2 regions of the Ellagibacter sp. genome follow, and region 2 is predicted to be linked to the other one. Evidence: riboswitches for the same ligand, from Rfam matches in the RefSeq annotation. Region 2 holds a riboswitch; the other holds the start of a gene.
What was found. Region 2 has a riboswitch for thiamine pyrophosphate ahead of thiC (phosphomethylpyrimidine synthase ThiC). Riboswitches for the same ligand answer to the same signal wherever they lie in the genome.
Positions count from the first base shown of each region.

Region 1: it holds a riboswitch for thiamine pyrophosphate, as region 2 does, so the genes downstream of both, thiM (hydroxyethylthiazole kinase) here and thiC (phosphomethylpyrimidine synthase ThiC) in region 2, are expected to answer to the same signal.

Region 1 is NZ_DBFSAP010000014.1:39,631-43,811, reverse strand. It holds gene rbr (rubrerythrin) at 1-505, shown strand, start outside; gene ACMRQN_RS01675 (EamA family transporter) at 814-1,833, opposite strand; TPP riboswitch at 2,345-2,460, shown strand; gene thiM (hydroxyethylthiazole kinase) at 2,538-3,377, shown strand; gene ACMRQN_RS01665 (thiamine-binding protein) at 3,379-3,816, shown strand; gene ACMRQN_RS01660 (thiamine phosphate synthase) at 3,813-4,181, shown strand, end outside.
Region 2 is NZ_DBFSAP010000046.1:37,080-41,260, forward strand. It holds gene ACMRQN_RS06750 (cell division protein SepF) at 1-75, shown strand, start outside; gene ACMRQN_RS06755 (YggT family protein) at 124-384, shown strand; gene ACMRQN_RS06760 (DivIVA domain-containing protein) at 417-1,223, shown strand; RNA gene rnpB (RNase P RNA component class A) at 1,308-1,647, opposite strand; gene ACMRQN_RS06770 (thiamine diphosphokinase) at 1,702-2,373, shown strand; TPP riboswitch at 2,440-2,565, shown strand; gene thiC (phosphomethylpyrimidine synthase ThiC) at 2,557-3,888, shown strand; gene ACMRQN_RS06780 (cysteine hydrolase family protein) at 3,910-4,181, shown strand, end outside.

The DNA.
Region 1 (4,181 bases), on a different contig from region 2:
AAACCTGCAGGCTGCGTTCGCTGGCGAGTCGCAAGCAACCAATAAATACACGTACTTCGCGTCGGTTGCGAAGAATGAAGGCTACGAGCAGATCGCCGAAATATTCCGCAAGACTTCGGCGAACGAGCAATATCACGCCAAGATGTGGTTCCGCGAGCTCGAGGGCATTGGCAACACGGCGGAAAACCTTGCCGCTGCTGCCGATGGCGAGAACTTCGAGTGGACCGACATGTACGACGAGTTCGCCAAGACGGCTGAAGAAGAGGGCTTCCCCGAGCTCGCCGAAAAATTCCGCCAGGTTGGTGCCATCGAGAAGCACCACGAAGAGCGTTACCGCGCGCTGCTGCACAACGTTGAAACCGCCGCTGTGTTTGAGAAGAGCGAGGTCAAGGTGTGGGAATGCCGTAATTGCGGCCACATCGTCGTAGGCACGAAGGCTCCAGACGTGTGCCCCGTCTGCAACCATCCGCAGGCATACTTCGAAATTTCGGCTGAAAACTTCTAAGCCGAAATCGATCTCGAAAGCCAATATCAAGCATCGTAAGAAAGCCGCCCGAGGGCGGCTTTCTTGATGAGATTTCCAGCCATTCGGGACCTATTCGCACAGCTGAAAATGATAGACCTCACTACCGTTCCATTTGAGAAATAATTCGCTGAATATTTACGAGGTCCCTGCTGTTTTTGCAAACTCTCGTCAATCTTTTGCAGGCGGCAGTAAAGGGGGCAGGGGCTAGGTGATTAGTCTCACTCCCGAGCGGGACAGGGGGTCGGGAACTTGCCTCGCTCCCAGCAAGCCCATGCCCACAAACGCCGCTAATCGGTCGGGAGCGGCGTCGTCGTCGAGCGCCTCCCGAGGCGAACCTGCGCGATGCAGACTCCAGCGAGAATGATCGCCACACCGAGCCATTCAACAGCGGAAATCGGCTCCCCAAGCACAAGCATGGCGAGGAGCAGACCCGCTGGCAGCTCGGCCGACGTCATGATGGTCGACATGCCAGGCGTCAGGTGCGGTGCCCCCAAGCCGAAAAGCAGAACTGGCAGCGTCATGCCGAACAGCCCGCACACAAACGCATACGGAGCGAAGCCGTCGAGCAGCGCGCCGGAAACGATGAAGTCGGGGCACACCACGTGCGATGCGATGACCACGCCCGCGCACACGATCATGCCGCGCTGCTCGTTCGAGCAGGGAGCCTTCACCCTCCCGGAAAACGTCACGAAGCACGCGCAGCTGATGGCCGCACCAAAGCCGCACGCAAGTCCCAGCGGATCGTAGCCCGCGATGCCCGTTTTGTAGACGCCGCTCGCGAACACGGTCCCGACAACGACGACTGCGGCCGCGATGACCTGGAAAAGCGCAGGCGGCTTGCGCGTCAAGATGATCTGGAGCACCGTGCCGATCCAGGTGAACTGGAACAAAAGCGTGAGCGCCACCGAAACGGACAGAACGCTCATCGCATAGCAATAGAGTATCGAGGTGCAGCAGGTGATGCATCCCAACCCCATGAGCGAAAGCGCCGAACGGGCACCAACGCGCTGCCAGCGTTTTCCGCGCGCCATCGACACCGCGAAGGCTATTGCGAATAGGATGAGGCCGAACCATCCTTGACCTGCGACGACTTGATTCGAGGTGAACCCCGCAGCATAAGAAAGCTTGTAGGAAGTCGCCATGAAACCATAACTTGCACCGCCGAGAAACACTTCAAGCGTGGCGATCGCGCGCACTTTGGTCGCTTCGCTTGGGGTCGCCTTGCGTGGGGCGGCCTCGCTTGGGGCCATCGCGTTCGCCACCGGCATCGCTGGGGGAATCGCGGCAGGCATGTCGTTCGTTTTCACTGTGAGCTCCTTTTGCACATCGGCGCCCGAGGAGCGAGAAGAAAAACCACGCAACCGAGCGTTCGGCTACGTGGCGAAAAGTGACGCGCCGCCAAGGCAAAGGAGAAGACGGCTTCCCGTCGCCGTTCCTTCGAGAAAGAAGCCTTCTTGCCGAGCACGCCCAAAAAGTCCACGTGAGGTTTTAGCGAAAGAGATGATACCAGGTTGCGAGCGCAAATGCGAGCGGAGGCTAACAGGCGGGGGCGGGGAGCCGAGAAGCGGGCGGAAACCAGGTAGCGGAGACCACGAGAAAGGCAGGGGCCTCGCAGGTGGAAAGCAAGAGAGGGAAGCAATCAGACGCCTCACGGGCGGCGGGCACAAAGCGAGTCGAAGCGGAAGCCACGCTCGGCTTTCGGAAATCTCCCGGGTACCAAGCAGATGAAGCAACCCCACCGCAACGTCGCCCGAGAGATAGCCGCCGCCCGACATGTACGCGCACAGCGGCCAACTTAGGTGTACCATTGCCCCAACAAGTTCGATGCAGGGGTGCCCATCGTGCGGAAACCGCGCGGTTGGCTGAGAGGGCGCAAGCCTAACCCTTTGAACCTGTCAGTTAGTGCTGGCGTAGGGAGCATCTCAGGTTCTATCTGGGGCGCCCGCTTATGCTGGCGTCCCATTTTTATGCCACGCTCCGCAGACGGAGCGGGTCCTTGAAAGGAATGCGCATGATTGAGATGAACCAGTTGCAAAGCGGAATCGTAGAAGCGGCGAGCAAGGTGCGCGCGAACAATCCCATGGCGGGGTCGATCACCAACAGCGTGACCATCGACTTCGTGGCGAACGCGCAACTCGCTGTCGGCGGCTCGGCCGCCATGGTCTACCTGCCCGACGAGGGCGAATGCCTCGTCGCCGCGGGTGGCGCCGTCTACATCAACATGGGAACGCTGCTTCCCGTGTACGAGGAGACGCTTCCCCGCACGGCCGCGGCGGCGCACGCAGCGGGCAAGCCCTGGGTGCTCGACCCGGTCGGCATCGGCATCGGCAGCCTGCGCACCGAGCTTCTGCGCAGCTTCAAGCCCTCCAAGCCCGCCATCGTGCGCGGCAACGCCTCCGAGATCATCGCGCTTGCAGGCCTTTGGGATCTGGAAGGCGACGCAAGCGAGCTTTCCCGCGCCCGCGGCGTCGACACCACCGACACGGTGGAAGCTGCGCGTGATGCAGCCGTGGCCCTTGCGCGCTACACCGGCGGCGCAGTGGCTGTCTCGGGCGAATCCGACCTGGTCACCGATGGGTCGACCGTGGCAAATTCCACGGGAGGAAGCGCTCTTATGGGCAAGGTGACGGGCTTCGGATGCTCCCTCGGCGGCGTGGCCGCGGTCTACGCCACGCAAGCCGACCCCTTCACCGCGGCGCTTGCCGCCGTCGCGCACTACAACGTGGCGGGAACGCGCGCGGCAACTGCGGCGGACGCACCCGCGAGCTTCAAGGTTGCCTTCATCGACGAGCTCTACCGCGCGACGCCCGACGACATCGCGAACAACCCGCTGCGCGTCGAGGAGGCTTAGCATGAACACACTCATCGCCGTGGCAATCGCGCCCTTCGGCGTGGGAGACGAGCTCTCCTCCGAAGTCGCCGAGGTCGTGAAGGTCATCCGCGAATCGGGCCTTCCGAACAGGACCTATTCCATGTTCACCGAAATCGAGGGCGAATGGGACGAGGTGATGCGCGTCGTGCGCGATGCGACGTTCGTCCTCGCCGAAAAGGGCATTCGCACCGAGGTCATCCTGAAGGCAGACGTGCGCCCCGGCTTCTCCCATATGATGGACGAGAAAGTGGCGCGCGTGAACGCCCTTCTTGACGGCGAGGGCACCAAGGGTTCGCAGGCTGCCGGCAAAGGCGACCCGAACGGCAAAGCCGGCGAAGCGGACGGGAGCAACCCTAACGACAGCGGCAACCCAAGCGGCAAGCTTGCCGCCAGCGAAGACAAGGAGGTGCGCGCATGAGCATGAGAGATGCGCTCGATATTTCATCCTACCTGGTCATTGGGCCGGAGAACACGTGCGGGCGTCCCGTGGGCGATGTCGTTTCGGCGGCGCTTGCAGCCGAGTTCACCTGCGTGCAGGTGCGCTCGAAGGTGTGCTCGGCGCGCGAGCTCATGGCCTGCGCCGACGAGGCGGCCCGCGCCATCGAGCGGGCGGGCGCAAGCGAGAAGGTCGCGCTGCTCATCGACGACAGGCTCGACGTGGCCTTCGCCGCGCGGGAAGCGGGCATGAAGGTCGATGGCGTGCACGTCGGGCAGTCCGACGTTCCCGTCGAGGCGTGCCGCAAGCTCCTCGGACCCGATGCGGTCGTGGGACTTTCCGCGCGC
Region 2 (4,181 bases):
GTCTTCGCGATCACGAAGGGCGACGCCTTAACCGACGCGGAGAAGCTCGCGCTCCGAAACCAGGGAGTGCTATAACGTGGTGAACATCTCGAGCGTGAAACGCGCAGCTGGGGAGGCTATCTCGTGCTGAGCCTGAAATACCTGATCGTATCGCTGTCCGACGTGTACTCGATGCTCATCTTCGTGTACGTCATGCTGTCCTGGTTCCCGACTGATCGCGGCATCCTTGCCGACATCAACACGGTCCTCGGCAAGATCTGCGATCCGTATCTCAACCTTTTCAAGAAGTTCATTCCCCCGATTGGAGGAATGGTGGACGTGAGTCCAATCGTTGCGTTGCTTGTATTACAATTTGGTGTAAGACTGCTGATAGGCTTGCTGTAAAGATGCAGGCTTTGCTGGCGAAGGGAAGATGAATGGCTATCACCTCGGCTGAAATCCACAACCAAAGTTTCTCGATTGACCGCAAGGGATACGACGTCGACGAAGTCGATGTGTTTCTCGAGCATGTCGCCGATGAGATCGATAATCTCAACAACCAGATCGCCGACCTGCAGGATCAATTGAACGATTCGCGCTTCGACGGGTTTGACACGCCAGCGAAGCCGATCGAGGAAGCCCCTGCCGCCGCGCCGGCGCCTGCGTCTGCTCCGGCTCAGGACTTCTCGCAGGAACTCGACGAGGCAAATGCACGCATCCGCGAGCTCGAGTTGCAGCTTGAAGAGAAGCAGGCTGACGGCAACGCCATCGCGCAGGCGCTCATCATCGCGCAGCGCTCCGCTGACGAGATTCTCGCGAAGGCCAACAACACCGCGGCCGAGACCATTCAGGACGCGAAGGACGAGGCTCAGCGCATCATCGACCGCGCCAACAACGACAAGCAGGACGTCATCGATGCCATTCGCAAGCTCGAGGACGATCGCGAGGACGCGCGCGAGGAGTATCAGGAACTTCTCACCGACTTCATCAACGACGCTTCTCGCAAGCTCGCCGAGATCGGCGGCGGCTCTCAGGCTTCCGTCGCTGCGGCGCACTACGCCGACACCACCGATGCGACGGCGCAGGTCCAGGTTCCCATGAACGCCGAGCCTGTGGCGTATTCCACCCCTCAGACGGGCAACGTCGCCGTGGCGGCGGCAACCCCCATGCCCTCCGCGGTGGAGAAGGACCTTTCGGGCTTCGGTGACGCCGACGATGACTTCTCCTTCGACGAGCTCGACTAGGGGAATCTTCCAAGAAACGCGAAAGGGGCAGTTCAAAAGCGAACGGCCCCTTTTTCATGCCCTGATGCGGGCTTTGCGCCTCAAAGCGCGAGTGGGTCGATAAGCCGGGTTCTGTCGTTGGGACGGCCATTTATCTCGAACGCGTGTCGCCACGCGTCTCAAGCACGCAACCCGAGCGCACGGAAGGGCACCGTATCGCGTTCCTATTTGCGCTTGCTCCAGATGGGGTTTACCAAGCCACGCCGTTGCCGACGCGCTGGTGCGCTTTTACCGCACCGTTTCAGCTTTTCCCTCAAAAGAGGGAGTCTTCTTTTCTGTGGCACTAATCCGTCGGGTCGCCCCGCCCAGCCGTTAGCTGGCATCTTGCCCTTTGGAGCCCGGACTTTCCTCACGCCTTGCGGCGCGCGACCGTCAGGCCCACTCGCGTATAATAGTGTACCACGAGCATGCTCAAAGTGACGGAAAGGACAAATCAACCATGGGAACCTGTGCGCTTGTCGGTGCGGTCGACTTCAACGCCGAGCATTTCAAGGCGATGGACGCCGCAGGCGCCTTCGATTTCGTAATCGCAGTCGATGCCGGGTTTGCCTCCCTCGAGGCAATCGGGCGCGAAGCCGATATGGCGATCGGCGACTTCGACTCCCTTGGCTACGTGCCCCGGTGTCGTCGCGTGTCGCGTCATCCGGTGAAGAAGGACAAAAGCGACATGGAGCTCGCTATGGAGAAAGCCGTCTTCTGGGACAACCAGGAGCTCTTCGTCTACGGTGCGCTCGCAAAGCGCCTCGACCACACGATCGCGAACCTGCAGCTGTTCGCGCGCTACTCCGAGCGGGGCATCTACGTCACGGGGGTAGGAGACGACTTCGCGGTGCGCTGCGTCACAGGGCCCGACGTCTTCGAGCTGCCCGAGGGGCTCGATACGGGCGTGGTGTCGGTGTTCTCGGCGAACGATACGGCGCGCGGTGTCATCGAGCGCGGCCTGGAATACTCGCTCGACGACGAGCCGCTTTCCAACCGCACGTCGCTTGGGCTCTCAAACGAGCTTACGGGGAAGCCGGCGGCGGTGAGCGTCGAGGAGGGCACGCTCTACGTCTTCTATCCGCTCGCGACGGGCGAAGCTGCCACCGCGCCGTCGCCCGCCACCGTGTGACGCTTGTCGGCTTTTCGGCGATCGCGCGGCGGACCTTTCCCTCTGTCGTATAATTCGCCTAGCATCTTTGCATAACCGGGGAGCTCGCATGTGGCGCTATGCTGCGCGGCGGGCTGAGAGGAAGCGCGCTTTCGCTTCGACCCGAAACCTGATGTGGATAATGCCAACGAAGGGAGTCGGATAATGGCGAACAGCCAGGTAGTTTCGCATACCAAAATCACGCAGATCGATTTCGCGCGCGCAGGGGAAATCACGCCCGCTATGCGCATTGTCGCTGAAAAGGAGGGCCGCGCGCCCGAGTTCATCCGCGAGGGGGTCGCAGCCGGCCGCATTGCCATCCCTGCGAACATCCACCACACGTCGCTTTCTCCCGAAGGCGTGGGCGAGGGGCTTCGCACGAAGGTGAACGTGAACCTGGGTATCTCGGGCGATCTTGCCGATGAGCAGGTCGAATGGGAGAAGGTCGACATCGCCTTCGAGCTTGGCGCCGAGGCGATCATGGACTTGTCGAACAGTGGGAAGACGCAGTCGTTCCGCACGCGGCTGATCGAGAAGTCGCCTGCGATGATCGGCACCGTCCCCATGTACGACGCCATAGGCTACCTCGAGAAGGCCCTCATCTCCATCACTGCCGAGGACTTCCTCGACGTCGTTCGCCGCCACGCTGAGGACGGCGTCGACTTCGTCACAATCCATGCGGGCATGAATCGCCGCACCATCGAATCGTTCAAGGAAACGGGGCGGCTCATGAACGTGGTGTCGCGCGGCGGCTCGCTCATCTTCGCGTGGATGGAGGCGACGGGCAACGAGAACCCGTTCTACGAGTACTACGACGAGGTGCTCGATATCCTGCACGAGCACGACGTGACCATTTCCCTCGGCGACGCGATGCGCCCGGGCTGCAACTACGACGCGACCGATGCCGGCCAGATCTCCGAGCTTATCGAGATCGGCAAGCTCACCAAGCGCGCGTGGGATGCTGGCGTGCAGGTCATGGTCGAGGGGCCGGGGCATATGGCGATCGACGAGATTGCGGCGAACATGAAGCTCGAGAAGCGTCTGTGCCACAACGCGCCGTTCTACGTGCTCGGCCCGCTCGTGACCGATATCGCCCCTGGATACGATCACATCACCGCAGCTATCGGCGGGGCCATCGCGGCGAGCTCCGGCGCGGACTTCCTGTGCTACGTCACGCCTGCCGAGCACCTTCGCCTTCCCGATGCCCATGATGTGCGCGAGGGCCTTGTCGCGACGAAGATCGCAGCGCACGCGGCAGACATCGCGAAGGGTATCCCGGGCGCGCGCGAGCGCGATGCGCGCATGTCGGATGCTCGTCGTCGCATGGACTGGGAAGAGCAGTTCTCGCTTGCGATCGACCCGGTGCGCCCGCGCAAGGTGTTTGAGAGCGCCCCTCCCGAAAACGAGGGGACCTGCACGATGTGCGGCAAGATGTGCGCGGTCCGCACGGTGAACAAGATTATGGATGGCCTGGTCATCGATCTCGACAACGAATAGTAAACGACGAAGGGAGACGCAATGCTTGGAGACGAGAACAACAACGAGCTGTTCGACCTCGCGAACTTCGATGCGAAGAAGACGGCACTGCTCGTGATCGACGAGCTTGGCGACCCGACGGGAACCCCGCTCGAGCAGACGCTTCTGCCCGCAATTGAGAACACCGCCCGCATTGCGGCGGCTGCCCGGCGCGCAGGCATCCCCGTCATCTTCACGAACGACGCCCATATCCCCGGTCTCGATCGCGAGTTGCTGCTCTGGGGCGATCACGGCATCGCCGGCACCCCCGAGGC